3 regions of the Streptomyces sp. NBC_00457 genome follow, and region 1 is predicted to be linked to each of the others. Evidence: riboswitches for the same ligand, from Rfam matches in the RefSeq annotation. Region 1 holds a riboswitch; each other region holds the start of a gene.

Evidence for each region. Region 1 has a riboswitch for cobalamin ahead of OG828_RS33095 (FecCD family ABC transporter permease). Riboswitches for the same ligand answer to the same signal wherever they lie in the genome.
Region 2: another riboswitch for cobalamin. It lies ahead of metE (5-methyltetrahydropteroyltriglutamate--homocysteine S-methyltransferase); the one in region 1 lies ahead of OG828_RS33095 (FecCD family ABC transporter permease).
Region 3: another riboswitch for cobalamin. It lies ahead of OG828_RS10765 (energy-coupling factor ABC transporter permease); the one in region 1 lies ahead of OG828_RS33095 (FecCD family ABC transporter permease).

Annotation. Positions count from the first base shown of each region.
Region 1 covers NZ_CP107905.1:7,273,460-7,276,727, reverse strand. The annotation lists gene OG828_RS33115 (hypothetical protein) at 1-165, opposite strand, end outside; gene OG828_RS33110 (hypothetical protein) at 162-368, opposite strand; gene OG828_RS33105 (helix-turn-helix domain-containing protein) at 485-1,318, shown strand; gene OG828_RS33100 (DUF397 domain-containing protein) at 1,300-1,488, shown strand; cobalamin riboswitch at 1,469-1,610, shown strand; gene OG828_RS33095 (FecCD family ABC transporter permease) at 1,658-2,710, shown strand; gene OG828_RS33090 (ABC transporter ATP-binding protein) at 2,710-3,268, shown strand, end outside.
Region 2 covers NZ_CP107905.1:2,578,102-2,581,369, forward strand. The annotation lists gene OG828_RS11825 (SpoIIE family protein phosphatase) at 1-783, shown strand, start outside; cobalamin riboswitch at 782-1,007, shown strand; gene metE (5-methyltetrahydropteroyltriglutamate--homocysteine S-methyltransferase) at 1,159-3,268, shown strand, end outside.
Region 3 covers NZ_CP107905.1:2,349,020-2,352,287, reverse strand. The annotation lists gene cbiQ (cobalt ECF transporter T component CbiQ) at 1-78, opposite strand, end outside; gene OG828_RS49500 (energy-coupling factor ABC transporter substrate-binding protein) at 84-788, opposite strand; gene OG828_RS10765 (energy-coupling factor ABC transporter permease) at 785-1,477, opposite strand; cobalamin riboswitch at 1,508-1,692, opposite strand; gene OG828_RS10760 (glycoside hydrolase family 2 TIM barrel-domain containing protein) at 1,885-3,268, shown strand, end outside.

The DNA of each region.
Region 1 (3,268 bases):
GAGCCGCTCGGCGGGGGTGGCATGCCGTACGACGCTTGGCTCGGCGTCCCACTCCTTGCCGCCGCCGTACGGTCTGAGTTGTACGTATGGACCCTCGTGCCCCATGACGAGGCCGACCCGTCCAGTGCGGGTGTCCACCACGTACGACCCGACCGGCGGCTTCATCGCAGGACCGCCGCGAGTCGCTGCGCGGCCTCGACGGAACAGCCGCCCGGTTCGACGAGCGGACATGGGGTCTCCCGCGCGAGACTTGCCGGGTCGAGCCGCAGGGACGGCAGAATGATTCCTGCGTTTTCCAACGCTGCCCGCAATTCTTTCACTGCTTCCTCCGCCTCTTCGACGCAGAGCGCCGAGTGCTGTGCCTTCACGTGGTTCCCCTCCCATTTCGGGTTTTACGCTTCGCATCTCAAGGATCGCGCACCACATCTACACTCGGCAGGAGTCTGTGCTCTACAAGTGCGGGGCAGCACAAGGGGGTTGAACTGTGGCCAACGGTTCACGTCAGGCGGCATGGGAGTTCTTCGGCACGGAACTGAAGCGGCACCGGGAGGACAGGGGGCTCACTCAGGTCGAGTTGGGGGCGCGCGTCTTCGTCTCGGGCGCCTATATCGGCCAGTTCGAGCAGGCGATTCGAAAGCCGCAGCTGGATATCGCCCAGCGGATTGATGAGGTGCTGCAAACCGACGGTATTTTCGAGCGGGCGTGGCGCAAGCTCATCGACGACAAACGCTATGCCGATTACTTTGCGGCCGTCGTGGAACTGGAGCGGACGGCAACGAAGATTGCGGAGTTCGCGCCCACCGTGGTGCCGGGGCTGTTGCAGACCGCCGCCTACGCACGGGCGGTCACCATCGCGGCCAATCCGTTCGTCACCGACGAGTACGAGGAGGAGAAGGTTACGGCCCGCCTGGAGCGCCAGCACATCCTCAAGGACGCTACAAGGCCGGAGTATTGGGTGATCCTGCATGAGGGGGTGCTGCGCCCTCCGGTGGGCGGGCCGGAAGCCATGGCCGAACAACTGGAGCACATCGCAGGGCTGATGCGGGAGCGCAAGGTGTGGGTGACTGTGGTGCCTTTCGCGGCTGGAGCGCATGCATCGATGGGCGGGTCCATGAAGCTCATGGAGTTCGAGGACGCGCCTCCGGTCGCCTATACAGAGACGGAGTATTCGGGGACGCTCATCGACGACCCGGCCATGGTGAAGCGCACCCAGCGCACATACGATCTGCTCAGGGGCACCGCACTGTCGCCGTCGGCGTCCCTGGCCCTGATCGAATCGGCGGCTGAGGACTTCAGACGATGCGCGAGTACGACCTGAGCAACGCCCACTGGCGCAAGAGCAGCTACAGCAACGGGCAAGGCGGCGACTGCGTCGAGGTCGCCGACGGAGTCCCCGGCGTCGTACCGGTCCGGGACAGCAAAGTCGCCGACAGCCCCGTCATCCTCCTCGGCGCCACCGCCTGGGCGGCCTTCGTCCGCGCCTGCTAGTCTCCCCGAGCCTCCTGCGGGGGAAGTCCGGTGAGAGTCCGGCGCTGACCCGCAACGGTGTGTGCGTGGGCCCCTGGGGCCGACGTGCAAGCCCGATTACCCGCAGGCGGTTGCCCAGCCCATTGACCGCTCGCCGAGGACTGCGAGCCGAGGCGAAGGACCGCCGAGCGTGCGCCTCTCCCCAGGCCGAATATCCGTGCCGCTGTTGGCTGTCGCCCTTGCGGTCATACTCCTTGTCTCCCTTGTCGCCGGTGTCGGGCTGGGGGCCGCCGGCGTCGGCTGGGGTGACGTCCTCCGGTTCCTCGGGGCCGGGTTCACCGGCGGAACCATCCCCGCAGGGGACGCGGCGTCGTACACCATCGTCTGGGAGATCCGGCTGCCGCGTGTCGTGCTGGCCGGCGTCGTGGGGGCGGGGCTCGCGACCGTCGGGGTGGCTGTGCAGGCGATGGTGCGTAACGCGCTGGCCGATCCGTTCGTGCTGGGGATTTCGTCCGGTGCCGCCGTGGGGGCCAACGCGGTCATCCTGCTCGGGGCGTTCGCGGGGCTCGGGGTGTGGGCGCTGTCGGTGTCGGCGTTCTGTTCGGCGCTGGTGGCGATGGCGATCGTGTACGCCGTGGCGCGTTCCGCGACGCACGGGCTGACGCCGCTGCGGCTGATCCTGACGGGGACGGCGCTGGCGTACGGCTTCGAGGCGCTGACCACGGTGATGGTGTTCGGCGCGGCCCGGGGTGAGGCGGCCCGGTCGGCGATGATGTGGCTGCTGGGGAGTCTGGGCGGGGCGACGTGGCCACGGGTGCCGATCGCCGCCGTGACCGTCGTCGCCGGGTGGGTGTGGCTGCGGTGGCGGGCTCAGGCCCTGAACGCGCTGGCGATGGGGGACGAGACGTCGGCGACGCTGGGGGTCCAACCGGGGCGGCTGCGGCGGGAGTTGTTCCTCGTCACGGCGGCGGTGACCGGGACGGTAGTCGCGGTGAGCGGGGCCATCGGGTTCGTCGGGCTGATGGTGCCTCATGTCGTACGGATGCTGGTGGGCGCCGATCACCGGCGGGTACTGGCCGTCGCGCCGCTCGCCGGGGCCGTACTGCTGGTGTGGGCGGATGTGCTGTCCCGGCTGCTGCTGGCGCCCGCGGAGTTGCCGGTCGGGGTGATCACGGCGGTGGTCGGCGTCCCGGCCTTCCTGCTGCTGATGCGGCGCGGCGGCTATGCGTTCGGGGGGCGCTGATGCGGCTCGATGTGGAGGGCGTGACGGTCGAGGCCGCCGGAAAGCGGCTCGTCGACGAGATCAAGCTCAGCGTGGACAGCGGGGCGTTCGTGGGGCTCGTCGGGCCCAACGGGAGTGGAAAGTCGACGCTGTTGAGGTGCGTGTACCGGGCGCTGCGGCCGGCGGCCGGGGTCGTACGGCTGGACGGGGACGACGTACACACGCTGGATCCTCGTGCCACCGCACGGCGACTGGCCGCGCTGCCGCAGGAGTCGTCGTCGGAGTTCGACTTCACCGTCGCCGAGGTGGTCGGGATGGGGCGGTTGCCGCACCGGGGACGTACGGCGGCGGAGGACCGGGCGATCTGCGCGGAGGCGATGCGGTCCACCAGCGTGGAGCATCTGGCCGCCCGTGGCTTCCTGGCCCTGTCCGGCGGCGAGCGGCAACGCGTGCTGATCGCGCGGGCGTTGGCGCAGCGCCCCCAGGTGCTGGTCCTCGACGAACCGACCAACCACCTCGACATCGCCCACCAGTTGGACGTGCTGTCCCTGGTCCGGGCGAGCGGCCTGACCGCGCTGG
Region 2 (3,268 bases), 4.7 Mb from region 1:
GCGACCTGTCTGTACGCGTTGTACGACCCCGTACTGCACCGGCTGATCGTCTCCAGCGCCGGACATCTGCCGCCGGTGCTGCTGCGTCCCGACGGCGGCGTGGAGGTGCTGGACGTCCCGCCCGGAGCGCCGATCGGTGTCGGCAGCGGCGGATTCGAGTCCGTCGAGACCCACGCGCCGACCGGGGCGACGCTGCTGCTGTACACCGACGGCCTGGTCGAGTCCCGCGACTCGGACGTCATGACCGGCGTGGAGCGGCTGTGCGCCCGGCTGCGCGCGACTGGTTCAGGATCCGCGCCGCCGACCCTGGAAGGCCTGTGCGACCAGGCCCTCGGCACCCTGGGCTCCGGTGGCCGCGACGACGACATCGCGCTGCTCGCGGCCCGGTTCGAGGGCATCCTGCCGGAGACCGTCGCCTACTGGTACATGGCTCCGCGCCCGCAGACCGCCCGCCAGGCCCGCCGGCTGACCCGCAGGACCCTGCACGGCTGGGGCCTCGACGACCTCCTGGAGTCCACCGAGCTGATGGTCAGCGAGGTGGTCGCCAACGCCGTGCGCTTCGCCTCCCGCCCGATCACCCTGCGGCTCCTGTGCACGGACGTGCTCCGCTGCGAGGTCGGCGACGACTCCCCCGTGGTACCGAGGATGCGCCACGCCCGCCTGAGCGACGAGGGCGGACGCGGGCTGTTCCTGGTCGACCAGCTGTCAGAGCGCTGGGGGGCAACTCGGGTGAGCACGGGCAAGGTTGTGTGGTTCGAGCAGCCACTTCCTCCCGCGGGTTAAGCTGGCCGACGCAGCTGGTTCGCCCCGTCCGCCAGGCGGGATGCGTCGCAAGAGGGAACCCGGTGAAATTCCGGGACTGCCCCGCAGCGGTGAACGGGAACGACCGCCGTCATACGCACTGGGTCCGTGAAACGGGCCTGGGAAGCGACGGCCAGTAGATGTCTCTCGTACGACGACGAGACGTGCCCGTGAGTCCGAAGACCTGCCAACTGCCCGTGTGCGAACCACTCGTGCGCGGACATCCCGGTGACCTCGAGGGCGGGTCGGCGTACCACCGAGCGGACGGCCAGTGGCCGTTGCCGTCCGGTCGGTCACCCTTCGCGTTCTCGTCCCGTCTCCGGGATCTCTGGGATTCATCTCGCGAAGGAGATCTCCGTGACAAGCAAGCCCGCAGCCGCGGCAGCACGGGCCACCGTGTACGGCTACCCCCGCCAGGGCCCGCGCCGGGAACTGAAGAAGGCGATCGAGGGCTACTGGAAGGGCCGCGTCACCGCCGACGCCCTCCGCGCCACCGCCGCCGAACTGCGCAGCGGCAACTGGCGGCAACTGTCCGGCGCCGGCATCCACGAGGTGCCGACCGGTGACTTCTCGTACTACGACCACGTCCTCGACACCACCGTCATGGTCGGCGCGATCCCCGAGCGGCACCGCGCCGCCGTCGAAGCGGACGCCCTGGACGGCTACTTCGCCATGGCGCGCGGCACCCAGGACGTGGCGCCGCTGGAGATGACGAAGTGGTTCGACACCAACTACCACTATCTGGTGCCGGAGTTGGGCCCGGACACGGTGTTCACCGCGGACTCCGCCAAGCAGGTCACCGAACTGAAGGAAGCCCTCGCCCTGGGCCTGACGGCGCGTCCGGTCCTGGTCGGCCCCGTCACCTACCTCCTGCTCGCCAAGCCCGCCCCCGGCGTGGCCGCCGACTTCGACCCGATCACCCTCCTCGACCGGCTGCTCCCGGTGTACGCCGAGGTCCTCGCCGACCTGCGCGCCGCCGGCGCCGAGTGGGTGCAGCTGGACGAGCCCGCCCTCGTCCAGGACCGCACCCCGGCCGAACTGAACGCCGCCGAGCGGGCGTACCGGGAGCTCGGCGCCCTCACCGACCGGCCGAGGCTGCTGATCGCCTCGTACTTCGACCGGCTCGGCGACGCACTGCCGGTGCTGGCCAAAGCCCCCGTCGACGGACTCGCGCTGGACTTCACCGACGCCGCCGCCGCCAATCTGGACGCCCTCGCCGCGGTCGGCGGGCTGCCCGGCAAGCAGCTGGTCGCCGGTGTCGTCGACGGCCGCAACATCTGGGTCAACGACCTGTCGGCGTCGCTCACCACGCTCGGCACCCTTCTGGGCCTGGCCGACCGGGTCGACGTCGCGGCCTCCTGCTCCCTGCTGCACGTCCCCCTCGACACGGCGGCCGAGCGGGACATCGAGCCGCAGATCCTGCGCTGGCTCGCCTTCGCCCGGCAGAAGACCGCCGAGATCGTCACCCTCGCCAAGGGCCTCGCCCGCGGCACCGACGCGATCACCGCCGAACTCGCCGCCAACCGCGCCGACCTGGCCTCCCGCGCCAACTCCCCCATCACCCGCGACCCGGCCGTACGGGCCCGCGCCACGGACGTCACCGCCGCCGACGCCCGCCGCTCCCAGCCGTACGCCGAGCGGGCCGCCGCCCAGCGCGCCCACCTCGGCCTGCCGCCGCTGCCGACCACCACCATCGGCTCGTTCCCGCAGACCGGCGAACTGCGCGCGGCGCGGGCGGACTTGAAGGCGGGCCGGATCGACACGGCCGGCTACGAGGACCGGATCAGGGCGGAGATCCAGGAGGTGATCTCCTTCCAGGAGAAGACCGGCCTGGACGTCCTGGTGCACGGTGAGCCCGAACGGGGCGACATGGTCCAGTACTTCGCCGAGCAGCTCACCGGCTACCTCGCCACCCAGCACGGCTGGGTCCAGTCCTACGGCACCCGCTACGTCCGCCCGCCGATCCTGGCCGGCGACATCTCCCGTCCCGAGCCGATGACGGTGCGCTGGACGACGTATGCCCAGTCCCTCACCTCGCGCCCCGTCAAGGGCATGCTCACCGGCCCGGTCACCATGCTCGCCTGGTCCTTCGTCCGCGACGACCAGCCGCTCGGCGAGACGGCCCGGCAGGTCGCGCTGGCGCTGCGCGACGAGGTGAACGACCTTGAGACGGCCGGAACTTCGGTGATCCAGGTCGACGAACCGGCCCTGCGCGAAACGCTGCCGCTGCGCGCCGCCGACCACCCCGCCTACCTGGCCTGGGCCACGGAGGCGTTCCGCCTCACCACCAGCGGAGTGCGTCCGGACACCCAGATCCACACCCACATGTGCTACGCCGAGTTCGGCGACATCGTCCAGGCCATCGACGACCTCGACGCGGACGTCATCAGCCTGGAGGCGGCCCGCTCCCATATGCAGGTCGCCCGTGAACTCGCCGGCCACGGCTATCCGCGCGAGGCCGGACCCG
Region 3 (3,268 bases), 4.9 Mb from region 1:
GAGCCCGAGCACGGCCTTGTCCACGGGGTGGCGGCGGCGCCAGCGGCTGCTGTGCGCCGCCGCGTCGATGGGCAGCACGCGCGTCAGCCCTGCCCGGCGCCACGCGTGCCACCGGGCTGGTGCGCGGCCTTGTCATGGCGCGCGGCGGCCCTGTCGGGCTGGTGCGTGGCCTTGTCGTGGCGCGCGGCGTCCACGTCGGGTTCGTGCGTGGCTTGGTCACGGCGCGCGGCGGCCCTGTCGGGCTGGAGCGTGGCCTTGTCGTGGTGCACGGCGTCCACGTCGGGTTCGTGCGTGGCTTGGTCACGGCGCGCGGCTTCCCCGCCGGGTGCGGTCTGGTCGCCGGTCGCGGCCTCGGCATCGCGTGCGGCATGGCCGTCGGAGGCGGCGTCCACGTCGCGTACGGCCTGGTCGTCGGGCTCGGCCGCGGAGCCCACGGTGCGTGCGGTCCGTTCGTCCGCCGCGGCATAGGTGCCCTGCCGCGCCAGCGCCCGCTGCTCACCCTGCCGTCGCCCGCGCCGCACGCCGAAGTAGTAGGCGAGGGCGCCGGCGCCGATGGCTGCCTGGAGGGCGAACAGGCCCGACTCGATCTCGGCGGAGGGGGGCTCGTACAGCGGCGAGAACCAGGGCTCGTAGTCCGGCTCGATCTCGGTGATCGCCGCCTCCGCCTCACCGTCGGCGCCCGCGAACGGCTCCTCCTTGTCGTCGCCGAGGCCCAGCGCCAGCGGCAGCACCGCGAGGGCGACGACGGCGAGCAGCAGCAGGAGGTTGATCTTCGTGTTCCGCTTCATCGGGCCACCGCCTCGGTGCTCGCCTTCCTGGTGAGCAGCACGCCGAGCCGGGTCAGCTCGCCCTTGCTCGACTGCACGAGCAGCCGCATCACCAGCACCGTGAGCAGTCCCTCGCTCACCGCGAGCGGGATCTGCGTCACGGCGAAGATGGACCCGAACTTGCCCAGCGCGCCCAGGAATCCACTGCTCGGGTCGGGAAACGCGAGCGCCAGCTGGACGCTGGTGACGCAGTAGGTGGACAGGTCGGCGACGAACGCGCCGAAGAAGACGGCGACCATCAGCGGCACGTCGTACCGCCGGAGCAACCGGTAGATCCCGTATCCGGCCCAGGGCCCGACGATCGCCATCGAGAACACGTTGGCGCCGAGCGTGGTCAGGCCGCCGTGGGCCAGCAGCAGCGCCTGGAAGAGCAGGGTGATGGTGCCCAGCACCGCCATCACCGGCGGCCGGAACAGGATGGCGCCCAGTCCGGTGCCGGTGGGGTGGGAGCAACTCCCGGTCACCGACGGCAGTTTGAGGGCCGACAGGACGAACGTGAAGGCTCCGGAGGCGCCGAGGAGCAGGGTGCTCTCCGGGTGCTCCCTGACTTCACGGGTGAGTGACCGGGCTCCGTGGACGACGAACGGCGCGGACGCGACGCCCCAGGCGACCGCGTGCGCCGGAGGAAGGAAACCCTCGGCAATGTGCATGGCTCAGCAGACCCTCTCCAGCACCTCGTGGATGGTTGACGCGCCTTGGCCGGTCTCCTGGCTGACGGGTACCACCGCCCGTGCTCCGCCTTCCCGGGTCCTGGAGGACCCAGTGGCTGCCCGTGAGGGCCGGAGCCGGACTTCCCGATTCACAGTGGCGAGGGCCGCACCGGTATCGCACCGATTTCCCGTTCACCAAGGCGTGGTGACAGTAGTGCGCGGTGTGGGGTGGTGACAAGCCGCGCATGGGGGCGTGCGGACGGTTGCACATGGCCACACGATCAGGACTCAACAAAGTCCGACAGGAATGTTGCTTCTGAGGCGTTCGGAACCTAGTGATATGGACAGGATCCGACGCAAGCACCCAGTAGGTGCAGCGCACTGTCGTTCTGAGGAAGGTCTCGGTCATGCCGCACCCGCACGCGCACCAGCACTCCTCTCCCGCCCAACGGCCGGTCATCAGCCGCCGCCGTCTCCTCGAGTCGTCCGCCGCCGTCCTCGGCGCCCTCGCCCTGTCGTCCGCGCCGGCCCACGCGTCAACCAGGCGTGCCGCGCCGGACGCCACTCCCGAGTGGAACGGCAACATCGCCCTCTTCCAGGTCGGCACCGAGCCGCCGCACACCACCCTCATGCCGTACGCGGACGTGAGACAGGCACTGGCCGCCGACCGCACCCGCTCGCCGTACCGGCAGAGCCTCGACGGGACCTGGAAGTTCGCCTACGCCGACCGCCCCGACGACCGGAACGCCGACTTCTACCGCACGGACGTCGACGACAAGGACTGGGACACCCTCCCCGTCCCGTCGGTCTGGCAGCTGCACGGCTACGACTTCCCGATCTACGTCAACATCACCTACCCCTGGTGGGGGCCCAACGGCCTGGGGGAGGAGTCCCAGCCCCCGGCCGCCCCGACCCGCTACAACCCGGTCGGCCAGTACCGGCGCACCTTCACGGTCCCGAAGGACTGGGCGGGCCGGCGGACCTTCCTGCACTTCGAGGGCGTCAAGTCGGCCCACTACGTGTGGATCAACGGCGAACTGGTCGGCTACCACGAGGACTCCTACACCCCCGCCGAGTACGACATCACCGAGCACCTCAAGCCCGGCACCAACCAGATCGCCGTGGAGGTGTACCGCTACTCCGACGGTGACTGGCTGGAGGACCAGGACATGATCCGGCTGAGCGGCATCTTCCGCTCGGTCTACCTGTACTCCACCCCGGCCGTGCACCTGCGCGACTTCAAGCTGGACACCCCGCTGAGCGACGACTACACGGCCGCCGAGCTGTCGGTGACGGCGAGCGTGCGGGCGTACGGCACCGCGGGCGGCGGCCGGTACACCGTCGAGACGCAGTTGTACGACGACCGGGGCCACGCCGTCTGGTCCCGGCCCCTGCAGCAGACCGCCGAGGTCGGAGCGGCGGGGGAGGACGCGACCGTACAGGCTCAAAAGGCCGTACCGGCACCGCAGTTGTGGTCGGCGGAGCACCCGAACCTCTACACCGCCGTCCTGCGGCTGCGCGACCCCGCCGGAAAGGTGATCGAAACCCTTTCCCACCGCGTCGGCTTCCGCGAGTTCGCGCTCAAGGACGGGCTGATGCGCATCAACGGCAAGCCCGTCTCCTTCCGCGGCACCAACCGGCACGAGATGCACCCGGCCCGCGGCACCGCGCTCACCCGCGCGGACATGGTGCTGGACATCGAGGTCATCAAGCGGATGAACATGAACACCGTCCGGACCTCGCACTACCCGGACAACCCGATCTGGCTCGAACTCGCCGACGAATACGGCC